3 regions of the Priestia sp. 3CA3 genome follow, and region 1 is predicted to be linked to each of the others. Evidence: riboswitches for the same ligand, from Rfam matches in the RefSeq annotation. Region 1 holds a riboswitch; each other region holds the start of a gene.
The links. A riboswitch is a leader RNA that binds a small molecule or an ion and turns the genes downstream of it on or off. The one in region 1 is predicted to bind cyclic di-AMP.

Region 1 (7,463 bases):
AGCAGTAACAAATCCTACTGTAAACTCTTATAAGCGTCTAGTACCTGGATATGAGGCTCCTTGTTATGTTGCATGGTCTGCTCGCAACCGTAGCCCATTAATCCGTATCCCAGCTTCTCGCGGCGTAGGAACTCGTGTTGAAGTACGTAGCGTAGACCCAGCTGCTAACCCATATTTAGCAATGGCTGTTCTATTAAAAGCTGGTTTAGATGGAATCAAGAACAATCTTGAAGCTCCAAAACCTATTGATCGTAATATCTATGTAATGACAAAAGAAGAGCGTGTTGAAGAAGGTATCGTAGATTTACCTGCAACATTAGCTCAAGCTTTAGATAGCTTCCAATCAAACGAAGTGATGGTTTCTGCATTAGGTGAACACTTAGCAGAGCACTTCGTTGAAGCGAAAGAAATCGAGTGGGATATGTTCCGTACACAAGTTCATCCTTGGGAACGTGACCAATACATGAGCCAATATTAATTTTTAAAAGTCGGAGAGATCGTTTGTACGTTCTCTCCGACTTTTTTGTTTTTCACAATGAATAAATAACATTCTACATACGTAAATTGAATAATATAGCTTGTTTATAAAAAAGCTGCCTGTCGTATAATTTACAGGGAGCTTTTTTATTGTTTTGTTACATACAAGAAAGAATTTGTTTACATGAATCAAAAAGGATGAGCTTTTTGTCTCATTGAATCTATAAGTAAAAGTAGTGTATAACAGATAGTGAGATTGTTTATGTGTTCACTCTGCACTGTATTTCAGTATAACTTCAGAGAGTTTTCAGCCAATCATAGTATCGTTAGAAAATACTGTTGGAGAGGAATGTAATAAAAATGAAAGAAGGAAATTTCTTTAAAGGTTTAGTGATAGGGATATTGATAAGCATTCCAATTTGGATTATTCTCATTGTTGTAGGCGTTCTGCTTTTTAAATAGGTCCTAACGTTATAAATAATAGACCCTCCTGGTCTATTTAATCAACCAGAATAGAATCTGGACCAAAAGTATGTTAGGAGGAGGGAACCGCACGATGAATTGTGCGGATTTTTTTATTGGTAGGATGAACGTAGATTTCATCTATTTAGTTGCTTCTAGAAGTTGATTGGAGGGCAGGCGAAGACTCCTGCGGGAAAAGCGGAATAGGTGAGACTCCGCAGTAACGCACGCGACGAGGAGGTTCACCAGCCCCCCCCGCGGAAAGCGAAGCCTTGCACGGAATTCAACAGCGATGTAACAAGCCATCCATACTAGCGCATTTATCCCATTTGTTCGTTTTGAGTTTGAAGTGATTTCGTTATGTCTCAATCTCCTTTTTTAGTAATTTTTCACTAAGTAGGCTAGTATACGTAGCACTTTTTTCCCTCATGCATATGTTAACAATAAGGAGGGACAAGTAATATGAAAAAAATTTATCTTGATGCAGGACATGGTGGGGCAGATGCAGGAGCAGTTGGAGCGAATGGACTGTATGAAAAAAACTTAGTGTTAAAAATTCAACAATATTTAATAAGCTATTTAAATAGCACTTACAGTGACTTTACGATTAAAACCACCCGTACCACAGATACTTTTTTATCGTTATCTCAGCGCGCTTCTCAAGCTAATTCATGGGGAGCAGATGCATTTATGTCTATTCACGTAAATGCCGGTGGAGGAACAGGATACGAAGATTATGTTTATAGAAGCGCTAGCAATGCTAGTAAAACGTTTCAATCGATTGTGCACGGGCAAGTACAGCCAACGCTGCTGTCGTATAATCATCCGAATCGTGGACGAAAATCGGCCAATTATGCGGTGCTTCGCTTAACAAATATGCCTGCAGTACTAACTGAAATAGCTTTTATTGATAGGAGCGCCGATGCAGCACTTCTTCAAAATGAAGCTTTTTTAAAAAGCATGGGTGAATCGTATGCAAAAGGAATTGCCGTATATTTAAATTTACCTCGTCGTGCAGTTCCAAATCCATCGCCATCTCCAACACCGACACCAAATCCATCACCTTCTGAACCAGGTGAAAAAACGTATACAATTAAGCAAGGAGATACGCTGTACAGTATTGCACAGAAGTACGGCATAACAGTACAGGAGCTTCAAGAAGCGAATACAGGGCTTTCTGATCCTTTAACACTACAGGTTGGAAAAACAATTGTTATTCCTTCAGGAACTTCACCAACACCTACTCCAACACCACCTTCTGAACAATATCCACTTCCAAATGGAATTTTAAAACAAGGCGATTCTGGAGAAGCAGTGAAACAGCTTCAAAGAGCATTAAACGCGGTTAATTTTAAAGTAGGGTCAGTAGACGGAATATATGGAGTACAAACGAAAGATGCAGTCAGACGTTTTCAGCTTGTGTATCTTCCTTATGATGTAGATGGCATTTATGGTCCTCAAACGAAAAACAAGCTAGCAGCCGTTTTAAAAGCAAAAAGTTAAAGAAAGCAGGTCTTCTGTAAGCAGGCAGAAGGCCTTTCGTTTTCCCCTTAAAAGCGCCTTAAGTACTATTTTATCGTTTACGTAAAATAATGCTTTACAAACCATTTGTACGGGAGTATATTATCTAAGAACAAAGGATAGTTATGAAAGAAACATGTTATCGATCATACTCTTTAACCGAAAATTATATTGACCTGTTATCGCTTAATTCGTCAGAAGTGGGGGACCCAAATTTGTGCATTGTCACTTGGGGTGAATCCTTTTTTTAAAAAGGTAGGGCTACTCTCATAGCCCGAATCCGACAGCTAACCCCATAAGCGTTTTGGAGAGGAGGTTTAAGCTGTGTAAAAACGCTGAGAACCCTTAGTGTTTTTTTTGTGCGCTTTTTTAACATAAAAAGGTATTTTTTAGGGATAATATCACTTATTCATGAACTTGTAACGGAGCTTAGCAACGAACAGTGAATAGTAGCTAAGCAATCATCGGAGGGAAATTACGTGAACTATTCAGTTCTCAAGAGATTATTGATTGGAAAGCCGCTCAAAACAAAAGAGTTAGGCGATCAAAAGCTTAGTAAGCTTAAAGCGCTGGCTATTTTATCATCAGATGCCTTATCTTCAGTGGCTTATGGAACAGAACAGATTTTGATTGTCCTTGCAACAGTGGGCGTGCTTGCCTATTGGTATTCGATTCCAATTGCGATTGGGGTATTGGTGCTGCTGACGGCTTTAATTCTTTCATATCGTCAAATTATTTATGCGTATCCGCAAGGCGGAGGAGCTTATATTGTTTCGAAAACCAATTTAGGAGAAAATCCTGGACTTATCGCTGGGGGATCACTGTTAGTAGATTATATTTTAACAGTTGCCGTGAGTGTTTCAGCAGGAACCGATGCTTTAACTTCGGCTTTTCCAACGCTGCATCACTATAACGTAGTAATTGCGTGTTTGCTGGTGATTTTTATTACGGTTTTAAATTTACGAGGTGTAACAGAATCCGCTTCTGTCTTAGCTTATCCGGTTTATTTATTTGTTATTGCTCTTATTTTGTTAATAGCGGTGGGCTTCTTCAAAATAGTGACAGGTCAAGTTTCACCTGAGCTTCATACATCTCTCGGTACCGTGGTGCCAGGTATTAGTTTGTTTTTATTATTAAAAGCTTTTTCATCAGGCTGTTCGGCATTGACTGGTGTAGAAGCTATTTCAAATGCAGTGCCTAACTTTAAAGATCCAGGTGCAAAAAATGCTGTTCATACATTAATGCTAATGGGCGGTATTTTAGCCGTTTTATTTTCTGGCATCACGTTTTTAGCTTATTGGCTTGGCATTTCTCCAAAAGCAGATGAAACGGTTGTATCACAAATTGCATCGAGTGTATTTGGACGAAATGGATTTTATTATTTTATTCAAGGTACCACAGCTCTGATTTTAGTGCTAGCGGCGAATACAGGTTTTTCAGCTTTCCCTTTGCTTGCCGTAAACTTATCGTCTGATAAATACATGCCAAGAATGTTTCAAATTCGCGGCGATCGACTAGGCTATTCAAATGGAATTGTGACCCTTGGAATTGCTTCTATTGTCTTACTTGTCGCCTTTAAAGGAGCGACGGAACAATTAATTCCTCTTTATGCAGTTGGAGTGTTCATTCCATTTACGCTTTCTCAAACAGGCATGATTGTCAAATGGCTTAGAGAAAAGCCGGCCGGCTGGCAAGGAAAGCTAACCATTAACTTAATTGGTGCCCTCATTACCTTAACGGTGCTAATCATTTTGTTTACAACGAAGTTTTCACAAGTATGGTCCGTGCTCGTTTTCTTACCGGTTATCGTTTATATTTTTCATCGCATTCATACGCATTATGAAGCGGTAGGAGAGCAGCTTCGTATTAAGCAAGGAGAAAAGATTGGAAAGCTTGAAGGAAGTGTGGTCATTGTTCCTGTAGCAGGAATGACAAAGGTAGTGGAAAATTCATTGAACTATGCAAGAACGATTGGTGATACCGTTATTGCGGTGCACGTTGCTTTTGACCGAGAAAGCGAAAAGAGAATGGAAGAGAAGTGGGAAAAGTGGCAGCCTGATATTCGTATTGTTACGTTTCATTCTCAATACCGCAGTCTTGTGCGTCCGCTGTTTCGATTCATCGATATGGCTGAGGAAAAAGCCCGTGAAAATAATATGGCTATTACGGTTGTTATTCCGCAGTTCATCACGAAAAAAAGCTGGCAAAACATCCTTCATAATCAGTCCAGTCTGCTGTTAAAAGCACATTTGCTTTACCGTAAAAACGTAATCGTTACAACGGTACCTTATCGTTTTAAAAAATAATGAAACATGACTAAAAACCTCCAACTTATATGTTGGAGGTTTTTAATTTTTAAATTCACATACACTAACCATAATTGAATCTCATCAAAGGCACAAACGGAGGGATTGCATGAGTGAATTAATTAAGTTATTGCGAAAAGGAAATAAATCGGCCATGATGGCCGCTATAGTTAATACCATTATATCCATTATTAAAGGGATTGCTTTTGCTTTAACGGGAAATGTAGCGATGTTTGCTGAAACGATGCACAGCTTAGGGGACGCAGCAAATCAGTTCTTTGTTTTTATAGGTTCAGCATTAAGCAAAAAAGCTCCGACCAAACGATTTCCAAACGGATTTGGACGATTGGTTAATCTCGTTTTATTAGGGGCGGTACTTGTAGTAGGAATTATGGCATTTGAAACGATTAAAGAAGGGTATCATCATATTCTTCATCCGACGAAGTCTTCAGGCTTTATTTTAAATATTGCAGTACTTGGCATCTCGGTATTACTTGAGATGTTTGTCCTCTTTAAGGCAATGAAAGAAATTTTGCACGATGTCGGAATGAATACTGCAGAGGTCAATGTTTTTACGCAAAGCTTTGTTCATCTAAAGAAAGCAAAGCCAGCAACTAAGCTTGTTTTTATGGAAGATCTGGTAGCCACTGGAGGAGGCGTATTGGCTTTAATTGCCGTTTTTATTTCGCGGTTTACGCCTTTTCATCAAGCTGAAGGAATTGCTTCTATGCTAATTGGTCTTATGATGTTTTTTGTAGTAGGACGAGTATTTTTAGATAACGCTGCTGGAGCGCTTGGTGAAGCAGATAAAGAAATGGAAATGAAAATTGGCGCCATTGTTATGCAAGATGTACAAGTGCGTGATATTCAAACGTTAATGGTGATGAAAGAAGGAGAAGAGCTTCACGTTGAATTAAAAGTAGAAATTGATCCTTCTTTAACAGTAGCAGAAGCGGATGATATTAAAGATCGTCTCGAAAATCGTATTTTACAGGAAAAAGGAATAACGGATGTCATTATTGAATTTGATGAAGATGATGGAATTCCTGACTGGGTGACAAGCGATTTACAGCTTCAAAAAGAATAAAAAACAAGGAAGAAAACAGTTGTTTTCTTCCTTGTTTTTTTTAGCTATATACTTTTTCACGCACGTTTTGAGAATCTGTTGAAGCCGCAGAAAAGTTAATAGTTTCACGTACAACGTAAATAGGTCTATTTTTACTTTCATCGTAAATTCTTGCGATGTATTGTCCCACTAGACCTAAACCAAGTAGCTGAATACCGCTAAAGAAAGTGATAGCTACCATAATCGAAGTCCAGCCAGGCTGAATATTTTCACCTATCAGCCAAACAACAATCGAATAACTTAAAACGAGAAGTGATACAAAAACTGATAACAAGCCAATAACCATTACTAAACGTAAAGGTTTCGTTGAAAACCCAATAATTCCATCTGAAGCAAACTTGATCATCTTTTTTAAAGGATATTTTGTTTCACCAGCAAAACGCTCATCGCGCTCATATTCTACATATGTTTGCCTGAAGCCGATCCAAGACATCATTCCTCTTACGAAACGATTGCGTTCAGTCATTTTTTTGAATACGTCCGCAACTTTTCGGTCGATAATACGAAAATCTCCCGTGTCTTTTGGGATTTCAATATCGGACATATAATTTAAAAAGCGATAAAAATACTTAGCCGTTGTCAATTTAAAAAAGGTCTCTCCGCTTCGCTTCTTGCGCTTTGCGTATACAATTTCATAGCCTTGCTGCCATTTAGCAATTAATTCAGGAATCATTTCAGGCGGATCCTGTAAGTCAGCATCAATAATTACGATAGCATCACCTTGAGCATAGTCAATACCTGCTGTGACGGCAGTTTGGTGCCCGAAATTACGGGCAAAATCAATAATTTTTACGTTAGAATCCATAGCTGCTACGTCCTTTAAGATTTCAATTGTTCGGTCTGTACTGCCGTCATTGACGAAAATGAATTCATAGTTAATGTGATTTTCATGCATGACGGAAAGCAAGCGATTATAGCATTCATTAGCTACTTCTTCTTCAAAATACATAGGTACCACGATTGAAATTAGTTCTTTCATGCTTTACCTCCTATCGAGTGATTGTTTGTGTGCTTAAACGTCCATATTTTATTAAGAAAAAAATTAAAAAACATTCCTATACAAGTAGACAACAGTTGTCCAATTATCGGATTAGCAGGTGTATAGTGTACAAGAAGGAATAAGCAAGATGTATTAATTGCTAAAGTAATAAGGTTTACGATGAAAAATTGAGCTAACATCCATTTATGTACAGTTGCTTGAAACACCCACGATTTGTTCCAATAGTAGCTGTTTATGACGCCAATGAAATAGGATAGTACGTTAGCCAATATATAATTCATATCAAAATGAATCAGTGCTAAGTAACTGATAATAGTGAGCAGGGTATTCATTATACCTACAAATCCGAATTTCAGGAATTTTATCACGGTTGCATAATCCCTTCCATTTAATTTATCTCTTCACATTTTGCCTGGGTCTTATTTTTAGTAAACCGTACTAGTAAATAAGATAGAATCACTGAAATACCAAACCCTTCGAGCAGCATAAAGCTTGGGAAAATAAAGAATCGATAGCGAGTTTGAATTTCAATAAGCAAGTGAATAAGAACGTATCCTATGATTAGTAATAA
Region 2 (7,463 bases), on a different contig from region 1:
ACAGCGTTCGGATTTTTAACAGGCTGCGGAGGGAAGCATTCAAACACGATGTTTCCTTCTGTAGAAATTAGTCAGCTATCTTCTGCTAAAGAAGTGGCAGCGTATGAAGGAGGAAAGGTGACAGGAGCTGAATTCAATCGTTTTTTAGCAGTTGAAGGGTTCTTAAATCCCGATGCTCCGCTAAATGATACAAGCTACCGCAAAGAGTTGTTGCGGCAGCTTGTCATGCAAAAAATCTTAATTTCGCATCTAAAGACAAGTGACAGGGTACAGAAAAAAGTCGAGGATATGTGGAAACAAATCAAACGTTCATATGACGAAGATACAAGAAAACAAGGCTATGAAGTCTTGCACATTCGTTCTAGCGATGTAACTAAACAGCTAATAAATCAGTTTAAATTAGAAGAATATTTCCGTAAACAAATTACGTCTGATGAACTAGACGCTTACTATACACGTATTGAGAATGATGTAACGCGCGTATCTTTTTCGCAGCTAACTTTTACAACTTTACATGATGCTGAGACCGTTGCGGCTGAGCTGCAAAAAGGAACATCGCTTCAAGACGTTCAAAAAAAATATGCTGATGTCCAGACCATCAGCAAAATAGAGAATGATGATAATCTAAAGCTTTCGAATCTATCTCCCTCTTTTATAGATGTTTTAAAAAAACAGCACATCGGAGAGTGTAGTAAGCCCATTAAAATGGGTAAAGTCTATTATATTCTTATTTTAAAACAAAAAGATAAAAAAACGGAATCAGAAGTCAAAGAAGAAATGATGAAAGAACTTGTTTTGAATCATATCAACCGGTATATCCAGGATCAACTGCCAAGGTTTCACGTGACTTTCAACCTTAGGTAGTTCCCTTTTATATAGATTGATTGTTTTCAAAAAACAAGCAGGTAAAAGAGCTTTCTATTAATAGAGAGCTCTTTTACATTTTTAAGTAGACAGAAATGTCGGTACCTGATAGAATGAAGTTGTAAAACTTTCATTATTCGGAAAATTTATACCCTCCAGCTTTGGAGGGTTATTTTTTATGCTTTTGGACGAATAAAAGAGGCTAGGACAGAAGTAGTTTAGTGGAAAGAAGATCCGAACGATGAATCGTTCGGATCTTTTCGTTAGTACGGTGAACGTATGTTTCAATCACTTTTCATCTTTTAAATGACTCAATAATGCAGAAGACATCTCCACGTGAGAAAGGGCGATGTGTGAAATCGTTTTGGCATAAGGTGTAATTTCGTTAATAAATTGCTCGAGTACGTGCAGGTGAGGAAGCTGAAGCTTTGTAATGAAGCAAGCCTGTCCGGCAATGCGTTCACAGAATAAAGCATAGGGATACTGAGAAATAAATCGTTTAAAACGCTCGTGCTCTCCGTTTTTCATGGTTACTTCAATAAAACACGAGACGGGCAACTGCAGCTTTTCATAATCAATATCGATTGTATATCCTTTTATAATACCAAAGCTCTCTAGCTGTCTTACTCGCTCTGCCACTGAAGGAGGAGACAGGTTAATTTGTTTTCCTAGCTCTCTTAAGGAAAGACGGCTGTTTTGCTGCAGTGCCTGCAAAATCGATAAATCAATTTCATCAATTTTCAATTGAAAACCTTCTTTCATATTAATGTTTCATTTGATTAGTAACAGCAGATAATATGTTTTATTTGTTATCTGAAATCTCCATTTTTCTTACTATAATAATTAAAAAGGAGTGAGTAAAAAATGGCAAGAGTTTTGTTAACAAACGAAGAGGGAACAAATTTTGAAAAAGCACTGAATTTAATTCCAGATGTAAAAAGGTTGTATGATGAGCTATACGACAAGCTTTGGAACAGTGATATAGTAAAAAGAGAGACTAAGGAAAAAATCAGGCTTTATCTAGCAGGTGTTAACGGCTGTGAGACGTGTATGAGCATGTCATATGTAGGCGATAAGACGCTTAATCAAAAAGTGTTAAGAGAAAAAGAGCTGGAAGAAAAAGATCGACTGCTGTTTCGATTTATAGATGTATACCGAGTGCGTCCAAGGGATTTGACGGATGCTGATATGGATCAATTAAAGAAATTTTACAGTGATACGCAGCTATTAGAGCTTTTGGCCGTTATTAATTTGTTTGATCAATTTCACAAACTGATTGTCAGTTTAGATTTATATGATTTTTGCAGTTTGCAGCGCAAGTGATGTCTTCCCTAAAAATATCTTGACAGACAAAATCCACAGGAGTAAGATAGCTTTCGTGAAGTGAAACGTATCATGAATCGAATCGATTATTCTAAAAAATAGATCATAGACATTTGAATAAAAATCGCTTAATCCATTACGGAGCGGAGGACCCATTATTTACGCACATATTGTGCTCCGGGGTGAATCCTTAAAAAGGTAGGGTTACTCTTAAAACCCGAACCCGACAGCTAACTTCGCAAGCGTTTTGAGGGGGAAGAGTGTGAAAAAACACAGGAGCCTTCCTGTGTTTTTTTGCGCTTTTTTTAAGAAAAACATGTAATTTTTTAGAAAAAGTATAAGCTAAGAGAACACACAGCAGTTGAAGAAAGGAATAAATACATTATGAAAAAACAGTTTGCTGTATTGGGATTAGGTCGTTTTGGAGGCAGTTTGGTTGAAGAGTTTGCTAATTTGGATGTGGATGTGCTCGCTATTGACCGCAATCAGGAGGTAGTAAAGAAATATAGCAACTCAGCTACATATGTCGTGCAAGCGAACGCAATTGATGAAGCTAGCTTAAAAGGGCTAGGCATTCGTAACGTTGATCATGCTCTTATTTCGTTTGGAGACGATATTGAAGCAAGCGTGCTTGCAACGATGCTTTTAAAAGATATGGGCGTTAAGCAAGTATGGGTAAAAGCGGTGAATATGTATCATCAAAAAGTGCTGGAGAAAATAGGAGCGGACAAAGTCATTCATCCTGAGCGCGATATTGCGAAGCGGATTGCTCATCACGTGGTGTCAGAAAAGATCATTGATTACATTGAACTGTCAAAGGATTATAGTATTGTCGAAATTGTCGCTTCTAAAAAGCTTCATAATAAAACGCTGTTTGATTTGAACATTCGTGCCAAGTACGGCTGCAATATTATCGGCTTTCAGCGAAAAGACGGGGAAATGGTGATTTCGCCTACCGCGCATGAAATAATTGAACAAGGAGATATGCTGATTGTTATCGGACATAATCGCGATTTGAACCGTTTTGAAGAAGAAGGAGTTTAACTCATGAAAAAACAAATCATTAAACTAACTCCTCCGCAGCTGCTTGTTTCCATTTTTGGCGGAGGAATTATTATTGGTGCTCTTCTATTGATGATGCCTTTTTCTACTACTGAGCCAATCCGGTGGGTAGACGCCCTTTTTACATCTACTTCCGCTATGACAGTGACCGGCTTAGCCGTCGTAGATACAGGTACGCGTTTTACCGTCATCGGTCAAACGATTATTATGCTGTTAATTCAAATAGGCGGTCTCGGCATTATGTCATTTGCCGTGCTGATTTTTATGATGCTAGGTAAAAAAATTGGATTTAAAGAGCGTATGCTCGTTCAGCAGGCATTAAATCAGACGAGCGTCGGTGGAGTTGTGCTGCTAGTTAAAAGGTTGTTCATCTTTTCATTTTTAATTGAGTTTGTTGCACTGCTCTTTTTAGCGATACGCTGGGTTCCGGAATTCGGATGGTCTAAGGGGCTGTTCTTTAGCTTGTTTCATTCGATTTCGGCTTTTAATAACGCAGGGTTCGGACTGCTGTCTGATAACTTAGTTCAGTATGTAGGAGATCCTATTATTAACATCACGATTTCTTTTCTCTTTATTATTGGTGGGTTAGGGTTTACCGTCCTTGCTGATATGTGGGTGAAAAAATCGTATAAAAAACTAACGCTGCATTCAAAAATTATGATTATCAGCACGTTCGCCATTAACGTGATTGCCATGCTTTTTATTTTTTTCTTAGAGTACGGCAATTCGCATACGCTCGGAAATTTATCATTAGGAGACAAAGTATGGGCTTCTTATTTTCAAGCGGTAACAACAAGAACCGCTGGCTTTAATACAATTGATTTAGCTCATTTGCATGACGCAACGGTGTTTTTAATGGTTTTATTGATGTTCATTGGTGCAGGGAGTGCGTCAACAGGAGGGGGTATCAAACTCACGACGTTTGTGGTGATTGTCTTTTCTGTATGGGCATTTTTACGAAGCAGGGAAGATATTGTGCTGCTAAAGAGACGACTTCTTCCTCTTCATGTGTTTAAGGCACTAGCCATTACGATGATTTCAATTATGTTTGTGTTTGGGGCCATCTTCCTGTTAAATATTTCGGAAAACCTGCCGTTTGTAAAAATTATGTTTGAAGTTGTTTCTGCGTTTGGAACAGTAGGTTTATCGATGGGAGCGACTCCTGAACTTTCGTACTTTGGACGCGTGATTATTATCTTTATCATGTTTTTAGGAAAAGTGGGGCCATTAACGCTTGCGTTTTCATTATCTAAGCAAAAGCGTGAAGCCGTTCGCTATCCAAACGAAGATATAATGCTAGGATAGAAAAATCGCCTTCGATGAGGCGATTTTTTTATATTATTTATACGTTCAAGACATATAAGAGGTTACGCACAAAACAGTTGCGATGAATAAAAAGAAGGCAAAAACAAGAACAATGGGCAATTTGGAATGTCGGCGCATTAAAGCCCCTCCTTTTTTATAGTAAAAAAATCTCTTACTATATATAACGAAAGAAACAAAAATATGATTCACTTTTTTTGGCGAAATTTGAAGGTTTTTCTCATTGGAAAAATCCGCACCCCTGTCCTAAACATTTTGCCAAGCTGTTGCATACACTAAAAGCAGATAACAGGAAGTGAGGGATGGTACGTGGGAAAACAAAATTTTGCGTTAATCGTTGTGTTATTTGTTTTACTTGTTATTGTAGGTGCGTCTGGCTTTCGCTTTTAAACGTTAACTTTATTTGCGCATAGCCCCCGTCAAAAAGGGCATACTAGGCGGAAGTAAAAACCAAAAATTTCTTCAATATTGCCGAAAAATGAGTTCCTCTACTCATTCATCTAATCGGTATGTAGCCATGCGAAAGCATGGTTTTTTTTGAAATAGGAGAGGATGAATGATGTTCATCCTCTCTAGAAATTAGTAGTAGCAAGAACACCCTACGATTACTAATAGGATAAATAAAACAACGATAAATGAAAAACCAAAACCGCCTTTTGCGCCCATATGTGTAACCTCCTTTAATAAAAGTCTCTATATCCTATGTACTAATTGGGTTAAGTGATTGAGAAATTTGCCTATTTTTTAATGGTAACGTTTTTTGTGGAGAATGAAGAACACTTACTTTTTTCATTTGCGCAGAAATCCTTTATGATAAAGAGGAAAAGGAGGGCAAACAGGTGGGAATACATGCACAATACGTCATGAATCAGCTAGAAGAGGGAAAGTGGAAAGAGATCAAGCGCGAAATTCAACAAGAAATGAAGAAAAAACCTCAAGCATCTGATTTGTACTGTTACTTAGCCGTTTGTTTAGCAAAGCAAATTGAAGAATCAATTATCTTTGAAAAAATGGTATTGAACTTAGAAATGGACCGGGCTCTTCATCAGGCATTAACATTAAATCCATCTTCAAGCTTGGCGCACTTCGTTCGAGGAATAAAATATCGGGAAACTCCGCTTATGTTTGGAGGAAATTACGAAAAATCGCTGTTTTATTTGCAGAAGGCGCAAGATCTTGGTTTTGAAGGGATTATGCTGCCGCTCGAACTCGCCAAAACCTATATTCAATTAAAAGAAATGGAAAAAGCGAAAGAACAAATCGCCTATGCTCGGGAAATCAACCCTACGCACGCGGACATTAAAAAAGTCGAAAACATGCTCCAAACAGGACGATGAATCTAAAGTCCTGTTTTATTTTTGATTTTCAGAAAACGTATGCTGATTTTCATAAAGGATTGTTTTTTATATAACAATAAGAATATTTATAAAAAATTTAAGAAGTGCATGTAAGTCGAACGACTTCTTAACTGCTAGATTTTCTACATTATTAGAGCGTTCAGTCTACATAGTTCCAAAAATAGTAAGAAACTATCAGCCTATGGATAAATTGTTAGAAAATATAGATAATTGTAAATGAATAGGGAGAAAAGTTAAACATGCGATTAACTAAAAAAGCAAAGGTATGATTTACTTTGCTTTTTATTTATACGCATATGTAAAAAATATCATAATAAACCAATTTATTCTTCATGAAATCCATCGTCTCAGGCGATGTGAAATAATGTATTTGAAGGAGGAGACCCAGATGAAGGTTATGAAGATGTTGGCTATTACGTTATTTAGTTTATGTTTAGTTGTCACACCAGCTGCTGCTGAAGTTCCGGGTGTCGACCATTCAATGAAACGGGGTGCTACACAAGGAATTGTAGCGGCATCTCACCCGCTGGCTGCTGAAGCGGGGAGGAAAGTGTTAGCTGAAGGCGGAAACGCTGTAGATGCGGCAGCGGCCATTCAACTATCTCTAAACGTTGTGGAACCGATGATGTCTGGTATCGGCGGCGGCGGTTTTATGATGATTTATGAAAAAAAGAAAGATAAAATTACGATGCTAGACAGCCGTGAAATGGCACCGGCTGATGTCACGCCTAAGCTGTTTTTAGATTCAAAAGGAAAAGTCATTCCTTTCAGTAAGCGTCACATAACAGGAAAAGCAGTTGGAGTTCCGGGCACGTTAAAAGGAGTAGAAACAGCCCTTGAAGATTATGGAATCATGGACTTATCAGATGTTATTAAACCTGCTATTACTCAAGCGGAACAAGGAATTAAAGTGAATTGGTCGATGGCTCAGTATATCGATGAAAATGCGGACAAGCTTGAAAGATACCAAACGGCCGGTAATGTATTTGTACCGAATGGCAAGCCGTTAAAAGAAGGAGATAAGCTTGTTCAGCCTGATCTTGCGAAAACATTAAAGCTTATTCAAAAAGAAGGGTCAGACGCTCTTTATAAAGGAGAAATTGGAAAAGCGCTTGTTAAAGAAGTTCAAAAACGCGATGGAAGCATGACCATGGATGATTTAAAAAATTATGTTGTAAAAGAACGCGAGCCGGTCAAAACAACTTACCGAGGCTACGATGTGGTTAGTGCGGCTCCTCCTAGCTCCGGCGGATTAACCGTGCAGCAAATTTTAAAGCTAATGGAAGGTTATGATGTAGAAAAAATGGGTTCCAATACGCCACAGTATTTGCAGCATTTAACGGAAGCGATGCACTTAGCTTTTGCGGACCGCGCGGCGTATATGGCAGATGAAGACTTTTACGAAGTGCCGAAAAAAGGCCTGTTAGATGAAGATTATATTAAAGAACGTCGTAAATTAATTAATCCAAATAAAGCAACGCCTAATGTTAAAGAAGGAGACCCTTGGAAATATGAAGGAAAAGAAAATCCAAA
Region 3 (7,463 bases), on a different contig from region 1:
TAACAGCGGGATAATGACCGCATTAAAAATAAGCGCTGACAATACAGCAGATAGAGGTGAATTCAGCTTCATTACGTTAAGAGCCTCCATTTGCGGAATCGCCAAGGTAAACATCGCTGGAATAATCGCGAAATACTTAGCAATATCGTTTGCGATGCTGAATGTAGTTAAGGCACCCCTTGTCATTAATAGCTGTTTTCCAATTGAAACGACTTCAATAATTTTAGTAGGGTCAGAATCTAAATCCACCATATTTGCTGCTTCTTTAGCAGCTGAAGTTCCGCTGTTCATCGCTAGACCAACGTCAGCTTGAGCAAGTGCAGGGGCATCGTTTGTCCCGTCACCTGTCATCGCAACTAGCTTGCCTTGCTGCTGTTCGTATTTAATAACTTGAATCTTGTCTTCTGGCTTGCATTCCGCAATAAATTCATCTACTCCCGCTTCTTTTGCAATGGTTGCTGCGGTTAACGGATTATCTCCTGTACACATGACTGTTTTAATACCCATTTTACGAAGTTCATCAAAGCGTTCTTTCATTCCTGGTTTTACCGTGTCTTTTAAATAAATCAAACCGTAAATTTTATTATCCGCGGCGACGGCAAGCGGCGTGCCACCAGCTCCTGCAATTTCGTTTGCTTTTTGCTGTAAATCAGAGGGAACCTTTCCGCCATTTGACTCTACCCATGCCGTGACGGCGTCCACTGCCCCTTTTCGTACAGACACATTCTGTAAGTCAATGCCGCTCATTCGCGTTTCAGCTTTAAATTCAACAAACGTTCCTTCGGTTTTTCTAAGATCTTCTACTCCCATGCGATTTTGAATAAAATCAACAACTGAGCGCCCTTCTGGTGTTTCATCATAAAGCGAAGAAACAAATGCCCATTTATAAAGTTCACGTTCGTCTATGCCTTCTACAGTCGTTAACTGATGAGCCATTCGGTTTCCAAACGTAATGGTACCGGTTTTATCTAAAATAATTGTGTTGATGTCACCAGCTGCTTCTACTGCTTTTCCTGACATGGCAATCACGTTAAACTGCGTTACTCGGTCCATCCCAGCAATTCCAATGGCCGATAATAAGCCTCCAATTGTTGTCGGAATGAGACAGACGAGCAGTGAAATTAAAATAGCCGTGTCGAGCTGAAAGTGCAGGTAGTTTGTGAAAACAGGAAGCGTCACAACAACTAGTAAAAAAATAATCGTCAAACTTGTCAAAACCGTGTTTAGCGCAATTTCATTTGGCGTTTTTTGACGCTCTGCTCCTTCAACAAGCGAAATCATTTTATCTAAAAACGATTCACCTTGCTCACACGTAATTTTAATTGTAATTTCATCGCTGACAACTCTTGTACCTCCAGTTACAGAGTTAAAATCCCCGCCTGCTTCTTTCATAACAGGTGCCGATTCACCCGTAATAGCCGATTCATCAACAGACGCCAGTCCTTTAATGATTTCTCCATCTCCAGGAATCATTTCGCCTTGTGAAACGACGACGATGTCTCCTTTTTTTAGTTGCGATGCCGGAACTTGTATCATTTGCCCGTTTTGAAGCTGATTAGCTGTAATATCGCCTTTAGATTGCTTTAATGAGTTTGCCTGTGCTTTTCCTCGACCTTCTGCTAATGCTTCTGCAAAATTAGCAAAAACAATGGTGAAAAATAACACGAGAGATACGGCAACATTAAACCCTGTGCTTACTGTACTTTCTCCGAAAAGGTCCGGAACAACGGCTAAAAAAAGCGTAATTATAAACCCGATTTCTACTACGAACATGATAGGGTTTTTTATCATCGTTCTTGGGCTGAGCTTGATAAAAGCCTGCTTTACTGATTGAATAAAAATCGATGAAGCTTGTGTATCTACAGAACCTTGAATATGACTGTTGCGATCCAATTCAATATTATTTGCAAAATTCCGTTTATTCATTATGATCCTCCGCTTTCTTGATTACAGTGTTAAATACTCAGCAACCGGCCCAAGCACAAGCACTGGGAAAAACGTAAGTGCTCCTACAATAACGGTAGTTCCAATTAAAATGCCGCTAAATAAAGACGTATCCGTTTTAAATGTTCCAGGTGTTTCGGGAACAAGCTGTTTGGATGCTAGTGAGCTCGATACCGCCAGCATTGTAATTAGTCCGAAGTAGCGTCCAATATACATAACAATTCCCGTAGAAATGTTCCAAAACGGCGTTGCATCACCGAGTCCTTCAAAGCCGGATCCATTGTTTGCTGCTGACGACGTAAATTCATACAGTGCCTGACTTAACCCGTGAAAGCCTGGATTTGATATACCTTCCATTCCTAAATGAGTGGTAAGTGCTACAGCTGTTCCTCCTAAAATTAGCAGCGGTTGCAAAATAAGCGTCACGGCGATTAGCTTCATTTCTTTTCCTTCAATTTTTTTACCTACGTATTCTGGTGTTCTTCCAACCATTAAACCTGATAAAAATACGGCGATAATGACGTACATCATGACATTCATAAATCCTGCTCCGACACCGCCAAATACGGTATTTAACATCATATTTCCAAGCGTTAACAACCCGGTAAGAGGCGTAAGAGTATCGTGCATGGTGTTGACTGCACCTGTTTCACTTGCTGTCGTCACGATGGCGTAAAGCGTCGACATGCCGACACCAAAACGGACTTCTTTCCCTTCCATATAACCGTTCGCTTCATTTAAATGAAAAGCATCAAGTCTTGGATTGCCGCCCCACTCTGTTACGAACGCTGTACTTAAAATAACGATAAACAGCATACTCATCGCTACAAATAAGATGCGGCCTTGCTTACGCTGTCCGATCATTTTTCCGTATGTGAAAGGAAGTGCTGTTGGCAATAACAGCATAAGGACGATTTGTAATACATTGCTCAACGCGTTAGGATTTTCAAATGGATGAGCTGAATTGACACCAAAAAATCCCCCTCCGTTGTTTCCTAGCTCTTTAATTGAAAGAAAAGAAGCAACTGGTCCCCTTGCTATTTGCTGTGTTGCCCCTTCTATTGTATGGGCAGTAACCGTTCCGCTTAACGTTTGAGGGACACCTAAAAACATAAATAAAATGCCTGTTATAAAAGCGATAGGAAGTAAAATACGCGTAATTGACTTTACAAAATCAACAAAAAAGTTTCCCATTTCTTTCCCTGCCAGCCCACGAATAAAAGCGATTGCTACTGCAAGTGCCGTTGCTGGTGCAGCAAACATCATAAATACAATGGCGGCCATCTGCGAGAAATAGGACAAACCTGATTCGCCGCTGTAGTGCTGCAAGTTCGTATTTGTCATAAAACTAATGGCCGTGTTAAAAGCAAGTGCCGGATCCATTCCTTTGATGTGGCTTGGGTTAAACGGCAGTACCTCTTGAAACCGGAAGATAAGGTACACCACAAAAATCATAAACGTATTCGCCAAAACAAGAGCAAATGCATATTGCTTCCACGTCTGATTAAGCCCTTTAATTCCTGCTGCTTTAAACATCACCGTTTCTATCTTTCCTATCAAGCTAGTGTTTTTATCGTTTGAAAACACATTCGCTATATAAATACCTACGGGCTTTGCAATAAGCGCTACAAAAACAAGCAGCAGCGCAACTGATAGTAGAAAAATCCCCACTTTTTATTCCTCCGCTTATTAAAATTGTTCTGGATTTAACAGTACATATACTAAATAAATTAAAACGAGAACTGAAATACCTAACAAAATGAACGACACGTTCACTTCTCCTCTCTTTCATCTACTACATGAGACGACCAGCAAATAATTCCGTACATAGCAGCTGTTAATATGACAAGCGTTCCAAGCATGATCATATCCAAGTTGCTCCCTCCTAACTGTTTCCTAACAAAAATGATAGCTTCTAAGTTTAGTGACGGTTTCTTTTCATAAAGCATCACGTCCAAAAAAGCTAACCGTGAGACGTGCTGCTGATTTTTCCCACTAAAAAACCGCAGAAGAGAGTTCTCTTCCGCGGTTTAATGCACGACAAATAAGCCGTGATTCACACGAATTTTTTACTCCCAAAACGCTTACGGAGTTAGCTGTCGGATTCGGGTTATGGAAGTAACCCTACTCAGTTAAGAGATTCACCCCTAGTACATACGTACAAAATATTGGGTCCCCCGCTCATAATTGATTAAGCGTATCTTTGTTATTTAATTTTTAGACTTAATAATAGTTTTTACTGCTGCGTTTAAAACTTTGATTAGCTAACGTAGACAAATAGCGGTTTGCTAGATCAAAAGATTGCTGATCGCACATGGCCCGATATTCAATCATTTGAATCATTTGCTTAGATAAATGCATCCTGACGCTCCTTTCACCTATATTTTGAAAGGAGCGTACTATCCGCTGTTATAGAAAACGACCACGATTACACCATCCTCTCTCTTAACGCTTACGAAGTTAGCTGACGGGTTCGGGTCAAGAAAGTAACCCTACTCAATTAAGAGATTCACCCCTGATAATTGGGTCCTCCGCTCTTTCCTTCTCTTTCAGAAAAGACTCAGCGTTTCACAGTGGAACGTTTCATGAGAGTAATCTTACTCCTGTTAAAATTTACTGTCAACAACATTTTTTGAAATTTTAAAAGCTTTATTTTTCTATATTTATTCATTATTTTAAAATAATAATTTCAGAAGAAAAAAGCGTTCTTATCGAGGAGATAAGAACGCTTTTTTTAGCTCATTTTCTCAATTTCATTTACAAGAATTGAAATGGCATCCGTTTTTGTTGCTTCACGCATTGTACGCTTCATCGTACTTGCCTGCTGCTGAAGCTCATTTACTTCACGCAAAAACAGTTCTTTTGTTAACTGCTCTTCTTCTACAACCATACAGTAGCCTTTTTTCTTAAAGGATTGTGCATTTAAAATTTGATCTCCGCGACTCTGTGCTTTTGATAAAGGAATAATCATCATCGGTTTATGAAGAGCTAAAAACTCAAAAATGGCATTGGATCCGCCGCGTGTAATCACATAATCAGTTGCCGCTAGAACATCAGGAAGCTGTTCGTTTACGTATTCTAACTGACGGTATCCTGACTCTTTTTCAAGGCTTGTATCAATATTGCCTTTTCCGCAAAGGTGTACAATTTGGAATTTCTTTTGCAGTTCAGGCAAAGACTCTCGAACGATTTCATTAATACGGCGTGCTCCTAAACTTCCGCCCATAATCGTTAAAATGGGGCGCTTATCATAAAAGCGTAGCCAGCTTTCCCCGTTCGCTGCGCTTCCGCTAAATAGCTCTTTTCGAATAGGTGAACCAACAACCTGCACTTTTTCTTTTGGAAAGTAGTTTGCGGCTTCATCAAAAGAAGTAAAAATTTTAGTGGCAAATTTCTGCGCAATTTTATTTGCCAGTCCCGGTGTTAAATCACTTTCATGAATGAACACGGGAATGTTTAAAGATTTAGCAGCCATTACAACAGGAACTGTGACAAAACCGCCTTTTGAAAAAACAAGAGAAGGCTTTAGTTTTTTCAGTACGCGACGCGCATCGCCAACCCCTTTTGCTACTCGAAATACATCTTTTACATTTTCCATATCTACGTATCGACGCAGCTTCCCGCTTGAAATCGCATGATATGGAACGTTTAATTTTGTAATTAATTCTTTCTCAATACCATTGTGAGAACCGACATAATGGATATCCCATTTTTCACTGTCTAATTCTTTCATAATGGCAATGTTTGGCGTTACGTGCCCCGCTGTTCCGCCTCCGGTAAAAACGATAACTTGCTTACTCATTTTTTCTTCCTCTCTTTACTTCACTTAATCGATCTGTTTTGACATCAATTTTTATCTGATCTTTTTAGCATGCAATCTGACATGTAAAACGATGGTTTTATTATAGCATTTTTCTTTTTACATATGTATGATAAGGCGTATAAAAGCATGCTATACTTTTCATAAGGAGTGATGATAATGAACAAATCTGTACCTGCAGTAAAAGGTGACACAGTGGATTCCGAAACGCGCTGTACGCACTATCATACGGATAAAGATATTATTGCAATAAAATTTTATTGCTGTCATACATATTATCCATGCTATCAATGTCATAACGCACATGCGGATCACGACATTAAAAGATGGCCAAAATCTATGTTTAATGAAAAAGCTATTCTTTGCGGAGTATGTAAACATGAGCTCTCAATTAATGAATACTTAACCTGTAACTCGACTTGCCCTCACTGTCGTTCTTCTTTTAATCCTGGATGCAGCCTGCATGGACACATTTATTTTGAACAAAAAAGCTGAACAAAACATCGTTCAGCTTTTAAAATAATTGCTCATCTATATTTATAATGGAAGGAAGCAGACCTGGGAACAGTTCCTCAAGTTCTTCTAAACGCAAGGAATAATAGTGCTGCGTACCTTCTATACGTAGTTTGATAATTCCAGCTTCGCGAAGTACTTTAATATGATGTGATAGCGTTGATTTTGATACATTTAATTTTTGATAATACGAACAGGTCTGCTCCTTTCTTGTCGCTAAACACTGTACAATTCGCAGCCGGTTAGGATCACTCAATGCATGTAAAATAGGCGTTAATTTAATTTCAGATTTCGGTGGTTGATAAGGTTTTCTCATGCTTAAAATATAACACAGCTTCTTTTGTGTATCAATGTTCGATAACTTTCGAACTAAATTCCTTGCACTGTTATTTAATCGGTGTTATAGTTTCATTGTTCGATGATATTCGAACTTATCTTCATTTTAATCGTAAATTGAATGAAAGATTAAAAACAAAACAAATAATATAAAGCACCATCATTATTAAAGGAGGAATCACCCATGATTCATTTACAAGCTTCAATGAAAGTTAACCCAGCAAAAAGAGAAGAATTTTTAGAAAACGTACAAGAACTAATTAAGCATTCTTTACAAGAAGAAGGAAACAGCAACTATCAACTATTTGAAGATGCTTTTACACCTAACACATTTATGATGATTGAAGAGTGGAAAAGCGAAGAAGCAATTCAAGCACACAATAAATCAGCTCATTTCCAAAGTTTTGTAGCATTTGCTCAAACTGGCGTACTTGTAGCACCTTTAGATGTAAAAACATTACAAGGCTAAAAATAACTTCTTTGAAAGGATGACGCATCATGAATGAAGCAATTCGTACAATTCAAGATCATCGTTCTATCCGTCAATATACAGACGAAGCAGTAAGCGACGAGCATTTAGATACAATTATTCAATCTGCTCAGTCAGCCGCTTCTTCTATTAACGGACAGCAAGTAACTATTATTAGCGTCCAAGATAAAGAAAAGAAGAAAAAGCTTTCAGAGCTTGCAGGCAACCAAGCGTGGATTGACCAAGCTCCTCTATTTTTAATCTTTTGTGCAGATTTTAATCGTGCTAAGATTGCAGCTGAGCTTAACGATGCGCCTCTTGGTGTAACCGATGGACTTGAGTCAATTTTAGTGGGGGCAACCGATGCTGGAATTTCTTTAG

Region 2: it holds a riboswitch for cyclic di-AMP, as region 1 does, so the genes downstream of both, AC1VNJ_RS22780 (potassium channel family protein) here and AC1VNJ_RS04060 (APC family permease) in region 1, are expected to answer to the same signal.
Region 3: it holds a riboswitch for cyclic di-AMP, as region 1 does, so the genes downstream of both, kdpF (K(+)-transporting ATPase subunit F) here and AC1VNJ_RS04060 (APC family permease) in region 1, are expected to answer to the same signal.

What each region holds. Positions count from the first base shown of each region.
Region 1 covers NZ_JBXENJ010000001.1:794,084-801,546, forward strand. The annotation lists gene glnA (type I glutamate--ammonia ligase) at 1-478, shown strand, start outside; gene AC1VNJ_RS04055 (N-acetylmuramoyl-L-alanine amidase) at 1,402-2,442, shown strand; cyclic di-AMP (ydaO/yuaA leader) riboswitch at 2,634-2,777, shown strand; gene AC1VNJ_RS04060 (APC family permease) at 2,940-4,766, shown strand; gene AC1VNJ_RS04065 (cation diffusion facilitator family transporter) at 4,876-5,853, shown strand; gene AC1VNJ_RS04070 (glycosyltransferase family 2 protein) at 5,894-6,871, opposite strand; gene AC1VNJ_RS04075 (GtrA family protein) at 6,868-7,260, opposite strand; gene AC1VNJ_RS04080 (ArnT family glycosyltransferase) at 7,281-7,463, opposite strand, start outside.
Region 2 covers NZ_JBXENJ010000010.1:114,594-122,056, reverse strand. The annotation lists gene AC1VNJ_RS22795 (peptidyl-prolyl cis-trans isomerase) at 1-864, shown strand, start outside; gene AC1VNJ_RS22790 (Lrp/AsnC family transcriptional regulator) at 1,153-1,608, opposite strand; gene AC1VNJ_RS22785 (carboxymuconolactone decarboxylase family protein) at 1,729-2,187, shown strand; cyclic di-AMP (ydaO/yuaA leader) riboswitch at 2,303-2,447, shown strand; gene AC1VNJ_RS22780 (potassium channel family protein) at 2,572-3,231, shown strand; gene AC1VNJ_RS22775 (TrkH family potassium uptake protein) at 3,235-4,554, shown strand; gene AC1VNJ_RS22770 (YjcZ family sporulation protein) at 4,882-4,962, shown strand; gene AC1VNJ_RS22765 (YjcZ family sporulation protein) at 5,152-5,238, opposite strand; gene AC1VNJ_RS22760 (tetratricopeptide repeat protein) at 5,412-5,909, shown strand; gene ggt (gamma-glutamyltransferase) at 6,319-7,463, shown strand, end outside.
Region 3 covers NZ_JBXENJ010000002.1:295,132-302,594, forward strand. The annotation lists gene kdpB (potassium-transporting ATPase subunit KdpB) at 1-1,926, opposite strand, end outside; gene kdpA (potassium-transporting ATPase subunit KdpA) at 1,948-3,609, opposite strand; gene kdpF (K(+)-transporting ATPase subunit F) at 3,634-3,720, opposite strand; cyclic di-AMP (ydaO/yuaA leader) riboswitch at 4,012-4,152, opposite strand; gene AC1VNJ_RS06345 (hypothetical protein) at 4,168-4,305, opposite strand; cyclic di-AMP (ydaO/yuaA leader) riboswitch at 4,378-4,520, opposite strand; gene AC1VNJ_RS06350 (undecaprenyldiphospho-muramoylpentapeptide beta-N-acetylglucosaminyltransferase) at 4,679-5,746, opposite strand; gene AC1VNJ_RS06355 (CHY zinc finger protein) at 5,924-6,259, shown strand; gene AC1VNJ_RS06360 (ArsR/SmtB family transcription factor) at 6,279-6,593, opposite strand; gene AC1VNJ_RS06365 (putative quinol monooxygenase) at 6,798-7,082, shown strand; gene nfsA (oxygen-insensitive NADPH nitroreductase) at 7,112-7,463, shown strand, end outside.